One region of the Paenibacillus sp. sptzw28 genome, then DNA from elsewhere that is predicted to be linked to it. Evidence: predicted binding sites of a transcription regulator. Region 1 holds the regulator's gene; the other holds the start of a gene.
The links. The regulator LexA, encoded in region 1, represses DNA repair genes until DNA is damaged. The targets are predictions, from matches to a motif close to CGAACATATGTTCG.
Positions count from the first base shown of each region.

Region 1 (11,166 bases):
GGTAGGCTTCAATCAGCTGCTCGGGAGGTACTTTGATGCCCAGATTAATGATTTTGTACCCGTTATTGGACAAGATGATCTCGACCAGATTTTTCCCTATATCATGGACATCGCCTTTTACGGTGGCCAGAATGATTTTTCCTTTCACGGACGTCTCGTCCTTCTCCATGAAAGGCTCCAGGTGAGCGACCGACGCCTTCATCACCTCTGCGCTCTGCAGCACCTCAGCTACAATCAGCTCGTTGTTGTTAAACAACCGGCCGACCTCTTCCATCCCTCTCATGAGCGGTCCGTTGATGACTTCAAGCGGCGAATATTTCTTTAGCGCTTCCTCAAGATCCGGGATAAGCCCTTCCTTCGTACCTTCCACCACATAGGAACCGAGCCGCTCCTCGAGTGTCAGATTGGAAGCTTTCTCCTTCTTCACGATCTTCTTGTCTCTGAACGCAGCGACAAAAGCAGCCAGCGTATCGTCATTGGTATTGTAAATGAGCTCTTCCGCAAGACGGCGCTCTTCATCCGGGATTGAAGCGTAACGTTCCAGCTTCTCCGTGTTGACGATCGCATAGTCGAGACCCGCTTTGGTACAGTGATACAAATAAACCGAATTCAACACCTCGCGGCCGGCATCCGGCAACCCGAAAGAAATATTGCTGAGGCCGAGAATCGTCTTCGCTTTCGGGAATTTCTCTTTAATGAGACGAATTCCTTCGATCGTTTCGACTGCAGAGCCGATATACTGCGGGTCTCCGGAGCCGACCGGGAACATGTTCGGGTCAAAAATGATATCTTCAGGGTCCATGCCGTATTTGTTAACCAGCAGATCATATGAACGGGCCGCAACTTCCATCTTAGCTTCCCGCGATACCGCCTGTCCGCGTTCGTCGATCAGAATACATACGACTGCCGCGCCGTAGCGGTGGATGAGCGGCAATATTTTCTCAAACTTCGACTCCCCATCTTCAAGGTTGATCGAGTTTATGATGGCCTTGCCCTGCGAATATTTCAATCCCAGCTCAATAATGTGGTCATAGGTGGAGTCGAGCATGAGCGGGACTTTGATTTTCTTCACGACCTGAGGCAGAAATTGATTAACGGCGTATGCTTCGTCGATATCGGTATCCTGCAGGTTAATATCGATAATATGCGCGCCGCCTTTGACCTGCGCTCTGGCGATTTCCGAAGCCTCGTCAAATTTGCCTTCCTTGATCAGCCGCTTGAATTTGCGCGAGCCGGAAATGTTGGTCCGTTCACCGATCATGATCGGCCGGTTATCCGCTTCGATAAACACCGTTTCAATGCCGGACACGGCCGCAGGGTGGTCGCCCTGCTTCGTGCGCGGCGGGTAGTTTGCAAGCGTCTCGGCCATCTCACGGATATGATCCGGTGTCGTCCCGCAGCAGCCGCCGGCGATATTGAGCCAGCCCTGCTCCGCGAACGCGGCGATTTTCTTCGCCAGCGAAACGGGTGATTCGTGATAATTGCCGTTCTCGTCCGGCAGACCGGCATTTGGATAGCAGCTGACCGCAGTCCGTGCGATTTCCGAGAGGGAACGGATATGGTCGCGCATAAATTCAGGGCCGGTCGCGCAGTTCAAGCCGATCGATATCGGGTTCAAATGTTCAAGCGAAATATAGAACGATTCGATGTTCTGGCCGGCGAGCGTCGTGCCCATCGGCTCTATCGTACCCGAGATCATGATCGGCAGCGTCTTCCCGGTCGTTTCGAAGGCGTTCCGAATACCGATCGTTCCCGCCTTTACGTTAAGTGTATCCTGGGACGTCTCGAGCAGCAGCGCGTCGACGCCGCCTTCAATAAGCGCAACCGCCTGCTCGTAATAGCTCTCGATAAGCTCGTCGAAGGTAACTCCGCCGGTTACGGAGAGAGTCTTTGTCGTTGGTCCCATAGCGCCTGCCACAAAACGCGGCCGGTCAGGCGTAGAGAACTTGTCCGCCGCTTCCCGCGCAATAGCCGCAGCAGCCAGATTAATTTCCCGTGCCTTCTCGGTAATATCGTACTCGGCAAGTACAACACCCGTAGCGCCGAACGTATTTGTTTCCAAAATATCTGCACCCGCGGCCAAATAAGCCTCGTGGATTTTCCGAATCACATCAGGCCGGGTTAAGACGAGCATCTCGTTGCAGCCTTCAAGCTCCTCGCCGCCGAAGTCTTCCGGACCGAGATCCTCCTGCTGAATCATTGTCCCCATTGCGCCGTCTAGAATGAGAATTCGTTTCTGCATCATTTCTTGTATAGTCGGTTTCGTCATCGATGAGCTTCCCTTCCGAAGCCGCGTCCATCGCCTTCAAACAATCCCTGGACGAGCGCGGCAGTGAAAAAATCATTAACCCTTAGTCTACCAGAATCCGCGCGATGTGAAAAGGTTCTGTCGACAGTCCGATTACTTTGTTTTATAATTATTCTTATCGGAATTAATATCTATGGGAAAGAGGGATCTCGCGATGGCTGAAATCCGTATCCGGAACACGAACGAGCGCATCTCGGGCGAAGAGAACGTCCGCGCCTTTCTTGAGAATCAGGAAGTATTGTATGAACATTGGAACCCCGGCAAGCTGCCGGCGGAACTGCAGGACAAATTTATTCTCTCCGACGAGGAAAAACAGCAAATTTTAACAGTTTTTGATGAAGAAATCCGTGACATCGCTTCACGCCGCGGCTACCTCACATGGGATATCGTCGCGTTGTCCGACGCTACGCCGAACTTGGACGAGATTCTTAAAAAATTCGAACAGGTGCATACTCACACGGAGGACGAGGTTCGCGCCATTACGGCCGGACGCGGTATTTTCATTATTAAGGGCAGCGACGAAGTCGGATATTTCGACGTCGAGCTGGAAGCCGGCGATGTGATCTCCGTACCTGAGCACAAACCGCACTTCTTTACATTGATGGACAATCGTCAAATCGTCGCAGTCCGCCTGTTTATTGAGACGGAAGGCTGGATCGCGCATCCGTTCGAAGACCCGTCATTCCTAAAAACGCAAAACTAGCGTGCTGCAGCTGCTAAATGAAGGTTTAAATGCCCCTGGCATGCTAACTGCAGCCAAGGGCAATTTTTTTAGCGGCATTGTTCAGTTGGAAAACTCAACTTCCACCTTTACATTCTCACTGTGACTTTCTTTAATCGGATTATGTGATTGATCAGGCGCAAATCCCCTCCATATGGTATGTACCTCCACCTAGAAAAGTTCATGACATGCACCCAAGTGATTTGACTGATCGCCAAAGTCCAAACGCAATCATTAGAGATTCATATGATAATAGAGGGAGTTATACTATTACGAATAATGAGGGGAATGAAACAATTGCACAAAGGAGTTACGGTATGGTTTACCGGCTTATCCGGTTCCGGCAAAAGCACCGTCAGTCGTATGGTTCAAGAGAAGCTGACTGCAGCCGGGCTGCCTGTCGAGATATTGGATGGTGATGAAATCCGTAAACATCTATGTGCGGAGTTGAATTTTTCACGGGAAGACCGATTTAAAAATATCGAACGTGCGGCTTATATTGCAAAGCTGCTCTCTCGCAACAGGGTTATCGTCCTGGGCTCGTTTATTACCCCTTACAAAAGCATGAGAGATATTTTGCGTCGCGAACTCGATCCTTTTATAGAAGTATATGTAAAATGCACTTTGAAGGAATGCATTCGAAGGGATGTAAAAGGGTTGTACCAGCGGGCTCTTGCCGGTGAAATTACTCAGTTTACCGGTATCACCGATCCGTATGAGGAGCCGGAACAGCCGGACTTGATTATTGATACCGAAAATGAATCCACGGAACAAAGTGCGGAAAAGGTGATTACCTGTTTACAGCTGCTGGGGTTCATAACTTTTGGCGATGAAACAACTTCATAACGCGGATTATAATGAAGAATTGTAGAAGGTGCGGTCAAAGTGCCTTCTTCGCCCCTGGAATGGACTCAGCAGCGAACAGCAACTCCAAGACAATGTCGGAACGCCAACTTTTACAAGGATAGACGAATATAATAGTGTTCGTTTGTATCCCGCTCTGGTTCGGATGATACAGGAAAACCCGCACTATCAATATAGTCTGCGGGTTCTGATGTGTGCCGATATTACATACTTTAGCCTAATAAAGCAAGCAGCTCTTCCAAATGCTTTATCTCATGCGTCGGGACGATTTCATCCGTTCGCACAACCCCATGGCGGTTAATCCAAACGGAGGTCATTCCAATCGTATTCGCACCGAGAATATCCGTCGTAAGCTTATCGCCGACCATTATACCGTCTTCCGGCTCGATACCGAGTCGCTCCAGCGCGTGGCGGAAAATCGGTGCGGCCGGTTTTCCTTCGCCGAATTCTCCGGAAATAATGATCGTATCGAAATAGGGCGCCAGCTCCGGCACTCCCGCGAGCTTTTCCTTCTGTAGATCCGGCGATCCGTTCGTAAGGAGCAGCAGCTTGTATTTTCCTTTCAACCGGTCAAGAACACGGAACGTTTCTTCATATACGATCGGGCGCTTGCGCCGCTCCGCCGGAAACAGCTCGGCGAGCTCGGCGCCAAGCGCCGCGTCGTCTACACCAAGCGCTTTCAAGCCGCGCGTCCACGCTTCGCGGCGGTACCCGGGAGCGAGCTGTTGAAGCTTCCTGAAGTCAACCTGATCACCTTCGAGGAAATTGGCCCACAAGCCTTCGAACGGGTTGATCCCGATCATTTTGGTAAACGGAAACGTCTCGTACGATTCGTACAAGGCACGCGCTTCACGCCGAACCGATTCCTCGAGCGCTCCTGCATCTACCCCGGTCGCGGCAGATGCCTTATTGCAGGTCGCTTCGAAAGCTTCCTTCACGCTTCGATCGTCCCACAACAACGTGTCATCCAAATCAAACAATACCGCCTTCTTAGCCATAACGGTTACTCCACTCCAGTCGCTTTATTTCTCCGTAAACGGAATTTGATTGCTGCTTGCAAATGCACGCAGCCGCTCTGCCATCATATCGGTCGGATAACGGTTAATGAACCGGGAGAACATCCAGCTGCCGCCCTTGGGCTGCTCAATCAGGACATTGCCCTTCGACACCGTAATGCCTTTAATTGAACTGACATACAGCGTCCGGTCGCCTCCGAAACGGCGTGAGCGAACGAAATCCTTACCGATCGACAGGTACGGACGGCGCATAATAAACAGAACCGCAAGCAAAATATAGCACCCGATCGTTATCCAGAACATATAACCCGCCTGCTTATACGCACCGCCGGTAAGATTGATTATGACGTAAAACAAGGTGAACAACAGCAGGAAAGACGGCATTAGCAGGCTTCTTCCTTTGAAAGTCTCCACCGGATGGCTTGTTGACTTGCTGACCGATAATGGCGCTATCCCCTGCTTCTTGCGCTGCTTGTTTAGCTGACTCTGATTTTTCTGTATTTTGCGTTCCCAAGATCTTGACACGATTGTTCCCCCTCAGAATATTGCGCCAGCAATATTCACATCGTAAGCATAAGCAAAGTTTTGCGGAGCAAAACTTACTTCGTAAGCATAGCTGAATATTGCACCGGCAATTGGAGCATTATTCATATCGTAAGCGCTATATTCCACTCATTCAAAACGGCCTTGCGAATTTAGCGATGAACCTGTTCGGATATTCGGACGGAAGCGAGCTCGCTTCATTCAAGCGGTTCCATACCGGCTCGGGCATGTTCCATCCGATCGCCCCCATGTTGTCTTCAAACTGCTCAAGCGTGCTTGCTCCGAATATAGGCGATGTAATGCCTTCACGCTGAAGAAGCCAGCTGAGGGAAACTTGGGCGGGTGTCTTCTCCAGTTCCTTGGCAGCTTCAAGTACGGCGCTCAGGATGGAAAAGTTGCGTTCGGTGCCGCGGACCCCCCATGAACTCTCTCCCATCTTGGTCGTTAGACGGCCGTATGTCGGCTCCTCCCTTGTATAACGTCCCGTCAAGAAACCGCCGCCAAGCGGAGCCCATGGAATGACGCCTACATTCTCTTCCAAACAAAGCGACATCATCTCACGGTCCATTTCACGGCTGACCAAGCTGTACTGCGGCTGTACCGATATAAAACGAACATATCGGTTAGCATCGCTGCAGGCCAGCGACTTCATGAGCTGCCAAGCAAAAAAATTCGAGCATCCGATATAACGGACTTTCCCTGTCGTGACCAGGTCGTCAAGCGCACGGATCGTTTCCTCGATCGGAGTCGCGTGATCCCATACATGAACCTGATATAAATCGATATAATCGGTCTGCAGCCGTTTCAAACTCGCTTCGACGCAATCCATAATGTGCTTGCGCGAAACGCCGACTCCGTTCGGGTGATCTGCAGTCGGAAAACGGACCTTGGTCGCAAGTACCACCTCAGAGCGGCGGTCTTTAATTGCTTTGCCCACAATCTCCTCCGAACGCCCGGATACATAAACATTTGCCGTGTCCACAAAATTTCCGCCCCGTTCGAAAAAACGGTCTATCATCTCAATGGAATCGCTCTCGCTTGTCGTGTTGCCAAACGTCATCGTACCCAGACACAGCTGCGATACGGCAAGGCCGCTTCTACCCAACAATCGATACTGCACCTGTCATACCTCCTTATTGGACAATCTTCAACAACCCGCGGTGTCCGGCGGAAGTCTCGTTAACCTCATCGGAATTAATGCTTGATGTTGTCGTTGTCGTCCTCGTCCTCTGTGAATTTAATCGTGTCCAGCTGGTTTTTGAAATTTTGCTTGAAGGTATCCAAATACTTTTGCCGCAGAGCATCGCGCTCGACAAGCTCTTCGGGCGTCAAACCGACCGTCTTGTTTTTACGTGAAAGCTCGTTAATACGTGCGATCAGCTTCTCCAAAACCATTACGCTCCTCTCAATATTTGTGCCAACATTCCATCTTTTACTTTGACATTTTCAGACCTGCATTGTCAAGGCAGAGAGGATATCCGAACACTATGGAAATAAAAAAAAGCGGACTAGTAGTCCGCCGGAATGATTAATAGTTGCCCCGCCTTTAGAGTGCTTGAGGAGAGATTGTTGCGTTCCTTCAAATCGTAAATTATTCGCCGCAAATCTTCCCCTTCCTTACGTAACCCGCCGGCAATACTCCAAAGCGTATCGCCCGGGCTTATGTAAATCACTTTCTCACCCGCTGCCGGTTCTGCGAGATGTTCACCGCTAGCATCACTCTTCATTAAAGTAAATCCTGTGAACAGAATAACGAACAGCAACGATGCTGCAGCCAGTCTCACGACCACCCGTTCGAAACGGCGATCCGCCCACGAACGTTTGCGCACAACCTTATCGCTAGATCCTTTATAATTAGTAGAGTACGAAGATATTGTTGTTATCATTCCCCAACACCCCAAACGTTTGTTCTATTCTTGCTGAAATCAGAATAACACGAACATTCGTTTGCAGTCAACAGCTTTTTGGAACATTTGTTCGTAAACATTCGCGCCATACGAAGAAGCGAATTCAGCCCCAAAAATACGAACCCTTGTTTCTCGAACTTATGTTTGTACGAACTCCGGTTCTGTGTTATAATTTGACACAAATGAAACATTTGGAGTGATTCTCGTGTCGAAACTATCCAACCGCCAGCAGGCGATACTTGAATTTATCAAGACGGAAGTACGGGAGAAAGGCTATCCGCCGTCCGTACGGGAAATCGGCGAAGCGGTCGGACTTGCTTCAAGTTCTACCGTACACGGGCATCTGGACCGCCTGGAGAAAAAAGGACTGATCCGTCGTGACCCGACGAAGCCAAGAGCGATCGAAATATTAGATCAGGACGACAACGAGCTTCCATTCCCGCTCGCGGTTGCGAAGGTTCCTGTAGTCGGTAAAGTTACAGCCGGTGTCCCGATTACGGCGACAGAGAACATTGAGGAGTATTTCCCTCTTCCGGCAAGCAAAGTAGGCGACCATAATGTCTTTATCCTTAACGTCATCGGTGAAAGCATGATTGACGCCGGCATTCATGACGGCGATTATGTCATCGTACGCCAACAACCTTCCGCAATTAACGGTGATATCGTCGTCGCCATGACGGAGGACGACGAAGCCACGGTTAAGACATTTTACCGGGAGAGAGACCATATCCGGCTGCAGCCTGAGAACTCGACAATGGATCCGATACGACTACGTAACGTCACCATATTAGGCAAAGTCATCGGCCTTTTCCGCGATATTCACTAAACCGCTTTTTGAATACTTAACAATAGAGGGGCTGCCGCACTGCCGTTTTGGCGAATGCCGCAGCCCCTCTTGCCATCTTTCGATCAAATGCCGGAAATCGACGATTCGCGGTATAACATATTGTTATAGGCCAATTTACTGCTTTTATATTTAAACTCAAGGTTAATACCGGAGTATTTAATTTTGACGGATTGAAGCGCCTTTGTCCTCACTCTCACGCTGATCAACCTTTGAAGAGATCTCGAATCTTTGCGGCGGATTGCGGCAGCAACGGCCGAAGCGTAGGCTGAAAAGCGTGATAATGCCCGGTACAATGGTAAGACAGCCCTCGCTATCGATCGATGAATCGGTGTAGAAAATTCAAATCGTGCTTTACCCAGCTGAAGGGCGGTCCCGTTCGTATATTGAATCACCGGCTTCGGAAGCCGGAAATCGATGAAATATCCGATACCGTTTACCGATAAACCGTCAACCGGAGCGGAAGGGGAAGCAGATTTGAACGCTTGCTCCATCGTATCCAGATCAAGTTCTCGGACAGCCTTTGACCAAGCATCGGCGAATGTTTTATTAAAGGCTATCTTGCGGTAAAAGGGCAGCATCTGTGCCGCCACCCGCAGTAAGATATCGCCGGACAGTCCGAAAGATTGCACTCCAGCAGCATTCCTCCCCATCTGAACTCCCCCGTTATCTTAATATGATGCATTATATTCGCACGGAATAGGCAAAGTGAAAGCTATAAATCGAATTTATAGTTCTGAGTATTAAAAAACTGCCAATCGGTCTGTTTCCAGACAGCTTGGCAGTTTTTTTGTCACCTGTATGTTCATTAACCGAAGTTTACGTAATGTTAATGTCAGTAATAGCTCTCTAATACAGTGTCAAGTATTGGTCCCGTTCCCATTGGTGAACCTGGGTCCGGTACATGTCCCACTCAATTTCTTTCAGTTCAAAGAAATGAGCAAGCGCGTGATCGCCGAGTGCATCGCAGATGACTTCGTCGCGAAGCATTTCATCGATTGCATCCTTAAGATTCTCGGGCAAGCTAGGTATGCCTTCATCGATCCGCTCTTCCTCAGTCATGATATATACATTGCGATCCGTTGGAGCCGGAAGTGGAAGCTTATTCTGGATTCCGTCAAGACCTGCCCTAAGCATGACGGCCAAAGCCAGATACGGATTGGCGGCAGGGTCAGGGTTGCGCACCTCGATACGGGTGCTGAGACCGCGGGAGGCAGGAATTCGGATCATTGGACTGCGGTTGCTTGCCGACCAAGCGACATAGCAAGGCGCCTCATAACCGGGAACCAGACGCTTATAGGAATTGACCGTCGGGTTGGTAATTGCTGCGAATGCGCGGGCATGGCGAAGAACACCGGCCATATAATAACGTGCCGTGTGGCTTAAGCCGGCCTTGTCGCTCTCATCATAGAAGGCGTTCTCTTGACCGCGGAACAGCGAAATGTGGCAGTGCATGCCAGACCCGTTGACGCCAAAAAGCGGTTTGGGCATAAATGTAGCATGTAAGCCGTGCTGACGGGCGACCGTCTTAACAACAAGCTTAAAGGTCTGGATTTGATCGGCCGCTTTAATGGCATTCGCATATTTAAAATCGATTTCATGCTGGCCCGGTGCAACCTCATGATGTGAAGCTTCAATTTCAAATCCCATTTCCTCAAGCGTCAGAACGATCTCGCGGCGGCAGTTCTCGCCGAGATCCATCGGCGCAAGGTCAAAGTAACCGCCCTGGTCGTTAAGCTCGGTCGTCGGTTCGCCTTTATCATCAGTCTTGAACAGGAAAAACTCCGGTTCCGGTCCCACGTTCATTGCGCTAAATCCAAGTTCCTCGGCTTCCTTCAGGGCACGCTTTAGAATGCCGCGCGGATCACCGGCAAACGGCGTACCGTCAGGCATATAAATGTCGCAAATCAAGCGAGCAACTCGATCCTGTGTCACCCAAGGGAAAACAACCCATGTATCTAAATCCGGATACAAATACATATCGGACTCTTCAATCCGTACGTAACCTTCAATGGACGAGCCGTCGAACATCATTTTGTTATCCAACGCTTTCTCCAGCTGACTTACCGGAATCTCCACGTTTTTAATCGTTCCGAGCAAATCGGTGAACTGCAGACGGATAAAACGAACGTTCTGTTCCTGTGCAATACGAAGGATATCCTCTTTGTTGTATTTGGTGTAGCTCACGGAATCATCTCCTTTGAAGTAAGGTAATGGAAGGCTGATTACTTTTTGTTATAGAAACGGGACAGCTGGCCTTGAATCATCGAGGCTTTGCCCGGCCTCTTCTCCAGTAATTGCTGCTTCAGCAAACGGTGCAGCTGAGCGTCGGAAAGCTCGCGGCGCTTAACCTCCGATTGCTCGCTCAGAACAGTCGCCTCTTCCGATTCTTTGGAAACCGGATTCATAACTTGCTTGATGCCGGCGATGTTGACACCCTTCTCGATAAGCGATTTAATTTCTAAAAGCCTCTCCACATCGTTGAACGAAAACAGCCGCTGATTGCCTGCCGTACGAGCCGGAACAATCAATTCATGCTGCTCGTAGTAACGGATTTGACGCGCGGTCAAGTCGGTTAACTTCATGACGATGCCGATCGGAAAAAGCGCCATATTTCTGCGTATTTCGTCACCCATGTCGCATCGCACCTTCCAGTTTCTGATATATGCCCTATTGTACCGCTCTGCCAAAAACATGTCAAGTTGTGTAAGGTTTAATTACAATCAACTCTCGTTCTGCAAGCGTGGATAAAGCATTCAGAACACCGTATTTGACGTGCGAATAAGTGAGTCCGCCCTGCATATAAGCGATGTACGGCTCGCGTATCGGAGCATCTGCTGATAGCTCCAAGCTGCCCCCCTGCATGAAGGTGCCCGCTGCCATAATGACCGGATGCTCGTATCCGGGCATGTCCCACGGTTCAGGCACGACATGTGCGTCAACCGCCGCCGCGCGCTGGATCC
Region 1 covers NZ_CP080545.1:3,021,762-3,032,927, reverse strand. The annotation lists gene metH (methionine synthase) at 1-2,269, opposite strand, end outside; gene KZ483_RS13485 (1,2-dihydroxy-3-keto-5-methylthiopentene dioxygenase) at 2,463-3,011, shown strand; gene cysC (adenylyl-sulfate kinase) at 3,276-3,875, shown strand; gene KZ483_RS13475 (HAD family hydrolase) at 4,106-4,891, opposite strand; gene KZ483_RS13470 (hypothetical protein) at 4,916-5,434, opposite strand; gene KZ483_RS13465 (aldo/keto reductase) at 5,586-6,572, opposite strand; gene KZ483_RS13460 (DUF896 domain-containing protein) at 6,647-6,847, opposite strand; gene KZ483_RS13455 (LysM peptidoglycan-binding domain-containing protein) at 6,961-7,338, opposite strand; gene lexA (transcriptional repressor LexA) at 7,565-8,185, shown strand; gene KZ483_RS13445 (hypothetical protein) at 8,269-8,856, opposite strand; gene glnA (type I glutamate--ammonia ligase) at 9,053-10,390, opposite strand; gene KZ483_RS13435 (MerR family transcriptional regulator) at 10,429-10,839, opposite strand; gene KZ483_RS13430 (methionine gamma-lyase family protein) at 10,901-11,166, opposite strand, start outside.

Region 2 (11,166 bases), 1.5 Mb from region 1:
GGCAAGGACCTGCGCGACCGTAATATACGCATAGCCCCTACCTTTCCATCTTTGAAAGAACTAGAGAAATCAATCGAGATATTATGTGTTTGTATCCAATTGGCAAGTATCAATAAAATTCTAGCAGAAAGATAGCTGTTTCAATACAACATAGCAATCTAAAAGAAATCAAAGCATTATTTATAAGCTATGATTGAAAAAAAAGGAGTTGATCATGATGACAGTAAAACTTACCCCTTATCTAAACATGGAAGGGAACGCAAGGGAAGCTATTCAGTTTTATGAACAAGCAATAGATGCCGAAGTCCTCACAATAAGTACTTACGGAGACATGCCGGAAATGCCTGATACTTTCACTGATGATTTAATGAATCTTGTGGCACACGCAAAGTTACGAGTTGGCGAATCGGAACTCATGTTTTCGGATGCTCCAACTGGTTCGTCTATTCCAAAGGGCAAACAGGTCACAATTTGCATTTCAACTAACAGCCTGGAAAAATCCAAACGTTTTTTTGAAGCCCTACGGCAAGACGGTCAAGTTAATATGCCCTTTGAAGAGACCCCTTTTAGCCCAGGTTTTGGTGATGTAACTGACAAATTCGGTGTGACCTTTCAAATTTATACTGAAATCCAAAGTTAAAAGCATAAAGGATAACTTGCGTCCCTGTTCGACGAATGAAAATTCCCGCAATACGCTGCATTATGATGTTTGGTGTGAAATCGTATAATAGTGCAATAATATCTTGAGGCTACCGAATCGTTCGGTGGCTTTATTGCATTTTGTGGCCCGAAATTGCTCAGTAAGTGAGACGCGGCCGATTCGGCAAATAGAAAGTAGGCAGTAAGGCAGCTTTAATGTATCATTGAGTAAAATGTTACTCTAAAGAAAGGAAGGATGATGAGGATGAATGTCATACCTGTTAAGATTGATGAGCTAATTGATGAACTCGAGGTTCAAATTGATGATACTTTTACATATATAAATACTCGAACAGCAGAAGTTATTACATTAACTCGTGAAGAAATAAGGGCGGCGGAAGATGAAATACCACTCGAGAAATTTCCGGAATGGCAGAGGGGAAATATAAAGCAAGCAATAAGCATTATGGAGGATGAGGATGGGATCTATGTCGATTATACATTAAGAAACGAATACAACGAGTATGAAATCATGGAAGAATTCATAGGGACAATCGATAATCAATTAATTAGGGACGAACTGTATGAATCCATTCAAGGAAGGGGAGCCTTTCGGAGATTTAAAGATGGGATAATTGAACATGATATCGATAGACAATGGTATAAGTACAAAGAAAACAAGATAAGAGAATTAGTAAGAGAATGGTGTAAGGATAATGATATTGAAATACAGGAGTAGTTCATTCTTTCTAATGTAAAATGTTGAAAAGGCAGCCAGCTGAACGGCTTGGTTAACATCTCAAAGGTGGGTGAACGGACATTCGTTATAAATTAGTTGCCTTAGACCTTGATGGCACACTGTTGAATAGTCAGAGTCAGTTATCTGCAAAACACATTGAAGCAGTTAAAAAGGCACAGGACGCCGGGATTCAGGTCGTGATTGCGACTGGACGATATTACATGCAGACAGAACGAATTATCCAAGCTCTTGATTTTCAAGGAATTTTAGTTTCAAACGATGGAGCTGTTACGATTAATAATCGGACGAAAGAAATCGTACACGAGCATTCATTTACCATCGAAGAAATTTCGCCGTTAATTAGCTTCTGCCGACAAAATGATATCCATTTCTCTTTGACAACAGCTTTCAATCATTACGTAGAGTTAATGAGTCCCTATCAGGTGGATAAATGCAAACAGTATGAGATTCGTTACACAATCCATCATGATGTTATGCAATTAAAGGAGAACGTAATGAAACTCACTATTGATGATGAGAACCGAGTTAACGGTTGGCAAAATATGACCTTACCATCGAAAATCAAAATAAGAGCGAACGCCGAATTTTTCAAAGAGTACGTTCACCATCAGACCAGTAAGACCAATGGTCTGAGAAAAATCCTCGAATTGTATGGAATCAATCCGTCCGAGATGATTGCGATTGGTGATTTTTATAATGATTTAGACATGATTGAATATGCCGGACTAGGAATTGCAATGGGAAATGCACCTGAAGAAGTCCGATTCATTTCCAATCCTTTTTATGCATAGTCCTGTCTTGTCTGTTTCTTGGGTCAGGCAGTTTCAGACGATTCCAGCGCTTCCTCATGAACGGTCTTGATCTGGATCATGACCGAATTCGGGTCAGACAGTACTTCGATTCCGTCCCGGAAGACCAGATCGGAAACGAGTAGTTGATCGCCGATTGCAAGTCCGCTCACATCGACTTCCATGGAAGAGGGCAGATGATCTGGCATGCATTGAACCTCGACTTCATACATCTCCACCTGAAGGACTCCGCCTGCTTTCACACCGGTTGGTTCACCGTAAAAATGAATCTTGACCATGCTGTTCATGCTTTCGTTCATGTTCACATGGTGAAAGTCAATATGAACCAGCTTGCCGGTCAACGTTTCCCGTTGCACGTTTTGAATTAGTACCGGAAGAACACCCGAACCCGGTATCGCAGCCTGCAGAATGGCTCGCGGATTTTTTCTAAGCACTTCCAGTACTTCTTTCTCATTCACTTCGACTGAAACCGTTGTTTTTCCTATCCCATATAACACAGCCGGAATTCGTCCCAACTTTCTTCCTTGCTTCATAATGGACTTTGATGTGCCGGCTCGTTCGCTTAATTGAATGGTTTTACTCATAATTTTGATTCCTGCTCTCTTTTGACCATAATTTCTTGTCAATTAAGATCATACCACGACCATAAGATCTTGTCAAATTGAGAGCAAGAACATTAAATTTTTTATTCTATCAGCCAGATAGACTTTTTTCAGGATTTTAACACTATTCATACTCTATAAAAGGATCCGGAATCTCAATTCGATAAGCTTCGGCGTCACTAACCCCTACTGAAAGCATTGCCCGGCCATTATTTAACCGTATAAGCCCGCCGCTGAATATTACATCTTCAAGGTCAGGCCGTTTCTCGGGTCCTTCCGGAAAATCGCTTCTCGCCGCTATGATTTTAATGGGCGTTTTCTCACATGTCTCGGGATTTATTGAAAAAACCATAGAGTAGTAATGCTTATTCTTTTGGTTATCGAAACAAGCGATATGTCCCAGGACACCAACAAGACCATTTTTCAATAAATGCGCCTCGTTCGCGCCTCCCCATTCTTCAGCGACAAATTGGTCTTGAATTATATCCGCATCGATAAAGGTTTGTTCATCAAGCTCCTCCAAAGAACGGATAATTGTAAATCCAATTTGCCCTCTTCCGCCCCTAATTCCTTGCGGTCTGGTAAAAACACCGATTCTGCCGTCGGCTAGTTCAATTAATCGAATATCCTTCATTGTGCCGGGACCGGAGGAGAAGTGACATAGAGAATCGATACTGAGCCCCCGGTAAAATTGAGTAACCCAAGAAACGATTTTATTGGAATTATCGGCTGCAGTGATGACTTCAACACCACCAAAAATCAGCTCTCCCTTAATCATGGTTATGAAAGGATCCTGCAAATTATAGGTGTGTGTATGCACTCTCGGATTCCAAACTTCGTCTGTTTGCGTAAAGAAGAACACTTGCGAAAACTCACTGTCGCGTTCCTCAACCCTTCCCACGATAACTTCTTCCCCATCATAGTTGAAAGGCGCAGTTATATTATAAACATCACGTTTGCCGACACCCGAGAACATTAACTTTTCCACTTTAGCTGCTCGAGGAGCAGCACGAAATTTAACCAGCAGTTGTTCGCAAGTCTCAGCCTCTGTTCCTTCAACTATCATTCTTGTCCCCCTGATGCTCATTCGATTCATATGTGGTACATTCACTTCGTTCAATCTCATCGATTACAATGAGCTGCCCAGGCTGTACCTTAAAATATATACAGAGCTTAAGAAGCAGATCTCGCGGATACTGAACCATCTCATCCTTATACATTCTTCGAATGGAATCAAAGTGATAATTAACATCTTTGGCAAGTTTACGGATTGATAAACCAGGATCATGGTTTTCCATGACCTCTTTCAAGTTGCTTCGTATGGCTGACATTTCCAGCACCTCCTACAACAATATATATCGATCAATGTGGAGAGTCAATAATTTGACAAGAAAAAATGGTCATGGTAAACTGTGATCATGGAAAGATATAGAATATTTTTTAGAAAATTGAACAGCGGTTGATTTATTTCAGAAAATAAAGGTCTCTTTATTTTCTTTTTTTATTCCCAAATAATATGAAACGTTAATGGGAGGTACTAACTTGAAGAATACCAGCAGTAATCGGAATATCGTCTTTTTAGGAACCAGCCTGCCAAGAGAATGTGGCATTGCCACATTCACACAAGACTTATTGGATCAATTCGCTCAGAAACAAGGCTTTAACATACCTCGCATTATTGCGGTAAACAACAAGGAGTCGTACAACTATCAGGAGCAAGTTGTGATGCAAATCGATCAACAGAGGTTGTCGGATTATTTGGATGCTGCCGATCATCTGAATCTCTCAAGCGTTAACCTCCTCGTTATCCAGCATGAATTCGGGATTTATGGTGGTGAAAGCGGCGAATTTCTTATTCCCTTTGTCGAGAGATTGAAAATCCCGTATGTTGTCATCTTTCACACCGTATTAACAAAGCCCAGCCCTAAACAGCGCCATATAATGAACCGGATTGCAGAATTAAGCGTTAAAGTCGTAACAATGAGTCAGTCTACCGTAATAGACCTGAATTCAATTTATGGAATAGATATAAACAAAATCACGTTCATTCATCATGGCGTACCATTTGTTAGAACGAAGTCAAGAACAAAGCTTAAAGAAGAATATGGATTTGCAGACCGGAGGATCCTTTCAACCTTCGGTTTTTTAAGTCCGGGTAAAGGAATTGAATACGGCATAGAGGCAATGCGGGGAGTTGTAGAACAGCACCCGGACTCACTATATATCATATGGGGAAAGACACATCCCGTAGTCAAACGGGAAACAGGTGAAGTGTATAGACAGAAGCTGACGGAACTTATAAGAAAATTCGGTTTGGCTGATAACATTCTATTTGTCGATAAACTGTTATCTCAGGAAGAAGTAATTGAATCCCTTGTTATGTCCGACATTTACATGACCCCTTATTTGGGAAAGGATCAAGCGGTTAGCGGAACCTTGGCTTACGGTATCGGTTATGGAAGAGTCATTGTTTCGACTCCTTACCGTTATGCAGAGGAAATGCTCGCAGGCGGCAGAGGCTTGCTTGCGGATTTCCGTAACTCTTCCTCTTTGGAAGCATGCATACTTAAGCTGCTTGGGAACCCGTCACTGGTCAAGGAAATGGAAGCTCGAACACTCGCCCTTGGGCAAACAATGATGTGGGGCGAAATCGCCAAACGGTATGCAGCTGTCTTTCATGAAAGCATAGATCATTTATCGAAGAGGAGTGTGATTTAATGAAGGTGCAAACCATTGCTCACTTACAGACCGATTATATGCACAGGCTTACAGATGATACAGGAATCTTTCAGCATACTAAATTCGGTGTTCCCGATCGTACGAGAGGATATACGACAGACGATAATGCACGGGCATTAATTGCCGCTGTGCTAATGTACAGCACCGGTAGAAATTCACAAGCGCTGGGCCTTATACAAACTTACACTTCGTTCATCTATCACTCTCAGAATCCGGATGGAAGCTTTAGAAATTTCATGGATTATAACCGTCTTTTTTTAGAAGATAGAGGCTCCGAAGATTGTCAAGGACGCACCCTTTGGGCACTCGGCTTTACGCTCTCTCATTCTATCGTACCGGACAACTTACAAAACACCTGCCGCTACATGATTAATCAGGCAATTCCGCAGGTACAAGCGCTGGGCTCTCCGCGAGCACAAGCCTATGCAATTGTAGGGCTGAGCTTCCTGCTGGAAACCCCACATGCGTTAGCCTACTCGTTTCCGTATCCACATATTGAAAGCAGTAAGGAATCGGCGGAATTTCTGCCGCGGAACACCATCTCGAGCTTAATAGATCATATGGCTTCACGTTTGCAAAACCAATATATTCGGAATAAAAGCGGCGGCTGGAATTGGTTTGAGGACAGCTTGACCTACGGCAATGCAATGCTTCCTTGGGCGTTATTCAAAGCCGCCCGTATTTCAGGCAGAGACGAACTGAAGAAGGCCGCAAAGGAAAGCCTTGATTTTCTGATATCGAAGACCTTTTCCCCGGAAGGTTATTTCAAGCCTATCGGCAGTCATGGCTGGCAGCTTCGCGGTGGCGACGCCGCGCTTTATGATGAGCAGCCCATAGAAGCATGCGAAATGCTGCTGGCCTGTAAGGAGGCTTATACCGTACTCGAAGATCCCACCTATCTGAAACGGGCAGCTCTGTGTTACGAATGGTATTTAGGCCATAATTCGTTGAATCTCTCTTTGATAGATCCGCAAACCGGCGGCTGCTATGATGGCATTCATTCGACAGGCTTGAACCTGAACCAAGGCTCGGAGAGTATAATTTCTTACTCTATTGCCCGACTGGTCATGCATCATGAATAAATTCGCAACTATACTTGCAGGCGGGGGCGGTACTCGGTTCTGGCCGCTATCCAGAGAGGAAACACCGAAGCAGCTTCTTAATATTAGCGGTAACGATATTATGTTAAATGATACCATCGAGAGGTTCAAAGGGATCATCCCTCAAGAAAATACGGTAATCGTTACGAATCGGTCGCAAGCCGCATTGCTTGAGAGTATCATGCACAGAAGTGTCTTGAAAGGTAACATATTGATCGAACCCGTAGCTCGAAACACCGCTGCAAGCATTCTTTTTGCGGCCTTCTTTATTGAAAAATTACACGGCGATTCCTTGATGGTTGTACTGCCATCCGATCATTACATTACCGATGAGAACCAATTCCGGCAAACGCTGAACGAAGCCTGTACGGCGGCAATGGATACAGACAAGATCGTAACCATCGGAATCAAACCGACGTTTCCTTCTACAGGCTATGGATATATTTCCTATGATAATGTGCCATATACGACAAGTCCTTGTCCCATCTATGAAGTAGATGAGTTTGTAGAAAAACCAAATTTTCAAAAAGCGCAAGCTTATTTATCCTCCGGACATTATTTGTGGAACAGCGGTATATTTATTTGGAAAACGTCTGTCATCATCGAAAACTTCAAACGTTATCTGCCCAGACTTTATAAAACGATGCTTCCGCTCAGAGATCACCTGGGAACCGAATCGGAAGAGGATATGATAAATAAGATTTATCCGATGCTGCAATATATTTCTATTGACTACGGGATACTTGAACGCTGCGATGAAGTCGTTGTCCTGCCTGGTAATTTTGGCTGGAATGATATCGGCAGCTGGGATGCTCTTGGAGCGATTTTCCCTCCGGATGAGTCAGGTAATATTGTAAAAGCGAATTACATGGGCATCGATACGCGAAATTCGATCATATATGGAAACGGCAGACTGATTACAACAATAGGCATAGACGGTTTAATCATCGCGGACACAGGGGATGCATTATTGATCTGTCCCAAATATAAAGCACAGTCTGTCAAGGAGATCGTCGATATGCTAAAGGAAAAAGGGATGATCGAATATGTATAGAGAAATGGTTCTGTTTCCGAAACGGTCGGAAGACAAGAGCTTATATAATACGAAGCTGCCGCTGAAATTGTCGGCAGCCTTCGTTCGTTAACGGGTAGGATAACGCATTACAAGCGCGCGCTCATAAAATAACTTGCTCCCAATTTTTGTTCAGTTAAGTACCATGTTTATGGTGAAATTGCGGAGTGGAGGGAATTCGAAATAATTGTCACGGGTCACTTCATCTCCTTTGCCTTCAACCGCGCAAGCAGCTCCGCGATATACTTCGTCAGCTGGACGCTGATTTCCGAGCGCATAACATCCCGGGTCATCCCGAATTTCTCCTCGTAACCGCGGCAGAAGCAGCGATGATAAACAACCATCTCCTCCTGTTCATCGGCCACCACTCGGATATTTCTTTTCCTCAGCTCGCCGCGCAGCTTATAAAAATCCTCCGAAATCATCAACAATACTTTGCTCCCGGCAGCGAAATAAAGACGTTTTAAAATGTTGTTCGAATTTTCAACGTCGGAGATGCTGCGTTGAATCATCTTCTCCATATGCGGCAGAAGGATATAGTCACGTACCATAATACGTTCCTCAGTCGTCATAACTTTCCGAGCAGTATCAGGCTTCGAATTGTACTGTTCCGCATGCTCCGTCAGCAGCATTTTCGTCTTCCAGCGTTCATTCCCGTCCAATTTGCTCATTTAAAGTGGCCTCCAATTTGCTCCGCTCTCTCTCGCGCTACTCCCGCCTCCAGCAAGGATGAAGCTCGCATAACAGCATTGGTTCCGAACCTTCGTTTAATCTCGTCTATCGCGCTTTCTTTGCGATACACGCGGGACCGGTCTTCGAATAGAGTCAACTGAATGACGTTATCCTCCGATAGCTGAGACAAGGTGACGCTAAGATGGCTGATCGGCATTCCGCTCCAATGCTTCGTGAAGAGTTTAAGCGCGGCCGCCGCGACTTCGTGCGTTAAGGATGTCGGTTGATGCAGCGTCATTTGTCGGCTGAATCCCGCCGACCGTTCCCCGTCCGTTTCCCCAGCGCCAACCGATACGACTCGGCCTTGATAACCGTAGCCGCGCGCACGCTGACAAACTTCAACGACGAGTTCTAATAACACGACTTCAATATCCTTAAGCTTTGTATATAACCGCCATCGCAACGTTTTTCCATGACTGATATTTTTTATCTGAGACCGAATACCGGTTACGACAGGCGAAGGATCGATACCGCGTGCAGTCTGCCAGTAGTAGCCCGCTTGTATATCGCTCTGACGCCCCATCCGCCGCCGCATCTTCGCTTTGAAATCACCGAAATCAAGCCGCGCGATGTCTCCGATTGTGCTGAGGCCCATCCGCAAAAAATGATTGGTCATCCGGCTGGCGACCATAAACATTTGGTGTACGGGCAGCGGCCAAAGCACCGCCTCGATATTGTCCTGATTAAGCTCGAAAATGCCGTCGGGCCGCTTTTTGGCGAAGTTGTCCGTCGCCATTTTCGCTAATATCTTCGTCGGTCCAATCCCAACGCGCGACCATACGCCTGTCGAGATTAATACACGCTCTTGTATCTGTCGCGCGATTTCGCGAGGTGAACCGAAGTATTTAACGGAGCCGGTTACATCGAGAAACTGCTCATCGATCGAATATGGCTCGACCTGGTCAGTAAATGACGCGAAGATTTCAGAGATAAACAGCGAAATGCTTATATACGTTTGCATGCGCGGACGCACGACGATAAGATCCGGACACTTATCGAGCGCCTCCCCTACACGTGAGGCCGTAGTAACACCGTTAGCCTTCGCGATTGGACAGGCGGCAAGAATGATACCGCCCTTTCTTTCCGGGTCGCCGACGGCTATCGGCTTATCGCGCAGGTCCGGCCGCCCCGCTTTTTCAACAGAAGCGTAAAACGATTGACCGTCAACGAGAAAAATCGTCCGCTCCATTCTGTTCACCCCTTCAATACGAACGTTAGTTCGTGATTATTATATGACGAGAATGCGCGTTCGTATACAGGTAAATTTTTTCCTGTGCAAATCGGGCTCAAATCGTACTATGATCTGGCAGAGGGACAAGTCAGCGTATGCTATTAATTGGGGGAAGTATTATCATTGGATTAAACATCATGTAAACTAATATTAAATGTGAACAATAATATAGCGAGGGAGGATGAGCTAGGATGCTTTATGATTTGCGGGGTGAGGCAGATATGTCACCTATTGTGGGAATATTATATTCCGCCGTGGAAGAGAACAGCCAACGACTGCAATTAATCACTGATGGCATGTCGCAGGAAGAAGTAGATTACAAGGGTCCAAACAACAGCTTTAATAGCACCGCTCAGTTAATAAAACATATCATGTATGTTGATCTTAATTGGGTATATAGAATCAAAGGACAACCGCTTCCTCATTCTTTAATAGAGCAATATGGACCCATGATAGATGCAAATAATAGGCTTCCGATGGTCAAAGGGAAGTCTTTGAACACACTTATGTCGGAATATGAAGGTGTAGTAAAAATGTTGAAGGACGCATGTACACAATTAACAGATGCCGATCTGGATAAAGTCGTCACCTTTGGACATGAAAATGAAAAGCAAGCAACCATACGCTGGGGACTATGGCACATGGCTGACCATAGCCGCTATCATCAGGCCCAAATTAATCAGCTTAGAAAGTGGTATCACGAGTTTATAAGTAAAGAAGCTGACTTCGGTTGACACTCCGAAGTCAGCTTTTTTGTCCAAAGACATTCTAAGATATGTGATCAGGATATCGGGGTTGCGGCGTCAAAGGATACATATTATCTCCTGCAACTTTCCGGGCAAGCTGGTCCATCAATTGGTCATTCTCGGGATTTTCGTAAAAAGCAATTTTCGTATCAATGAGTTCCAGATTTTTGTTTAAATCCTCGATTTGTTTTAATACGGTTGTTCGATGCTTATTGAACAATTCTTTTCGGATTTCTCCTGTTATACTGCCTTCCTTGGCCCAATCACAATATTGCTTAATATCTTTGATTTGCATGCCGGTATTTTTCAGGCAGCAAATCAACGCGATCCAATCCAGATCCCAGGCAGTGAACACCCTGTTCCCGGATTTGTTTCGTGAAATAAATGGGAAAAGCCCTTCTTTATCATAAAAACGCAAGGTATGCACCGAAAGATTGAAAATTCTGGCAACATCACTAATGGTATAATTCATCGTTTTACCTCTTTCTATTGACTTAGAGTTATCTCGAAGTGCTAATCTCACTTTAAACCTCTGAATTTTCAATTTCAAGCGGTTAATCCGTTTTACAAGGAGAGTTATAGGATGCAAACCACCAAAAAAATCGCATTGGTAACGGGCGGAAGTCGCGGCCTTGGAAGAAATTCAGCTCTGGCTTTATCGGAAAAAGGAATTGACGTGATTCTCACTTATCACACGCAAAAAGACGAAGCGGATTCGGTTGTTAAGGCAATAGAA
Region 2 covers NZ_CP080545.1:4,499,150-4,510,315, reverse strand. The annotation lists gene KZ483_RS20700 (aspartate aminotransferase type Ic) at 1-135, shown strand, start outside; gene KZ483_RS20695 (VOC family protein) at 218-640, shown strand; gene KZ483_RS20690 (UPF0158 family protein) at 905-1,378, shown strand; gene KZ483_RS20685 (HAD family hydrolase) at 1,459-2,190, shown strand; gene KZ483_RS20680 (50S ribosomal protein L25) at 2,214-2,792, opposite strand; gene KZ483_RS20675 (DUF1861 family protein) at 2,935-3,876, opposite strand; gene KZ483_RS20670 (helix-turn-helix domain-containing protein) at 3,866-4,141, opposite strand; gene KZ483_RS20665 (glycosyltransferase family 4 protein) at 4,353-5,528, shown strand; gene KZ483_RS20660 (glycosyltransferase) at 5,528-6,631, shown strand; gene KZ483_RS20655 (mannose-1-phosphate guanylyltransferase) at 6,624-7,703, shown strand; gene KZ483_RS20650 (YhjD family protein) at 7,919-8,392, opposite strand; gene KZ483_RS20645 (DNA polymerase IV) at 8,389-9,642, opposite strand; gene KZ483_RS20640 (DinB family protein) at 9,876-10,418, shown strand; gene KZ483_RS20635 (MerR family transcriptional regulator) at 10,453-10,902, opposite strand; gene KZ483_RS20630 (SDR family oxidoreductase) at 11,014-11,166, shown strand, end outside.
Region 2: KZ483_RS20645 (DNA polymerase IV) is a predicted target of LexA. The motif match lies at 9,662-9,675, and genes of this name have one in related genera.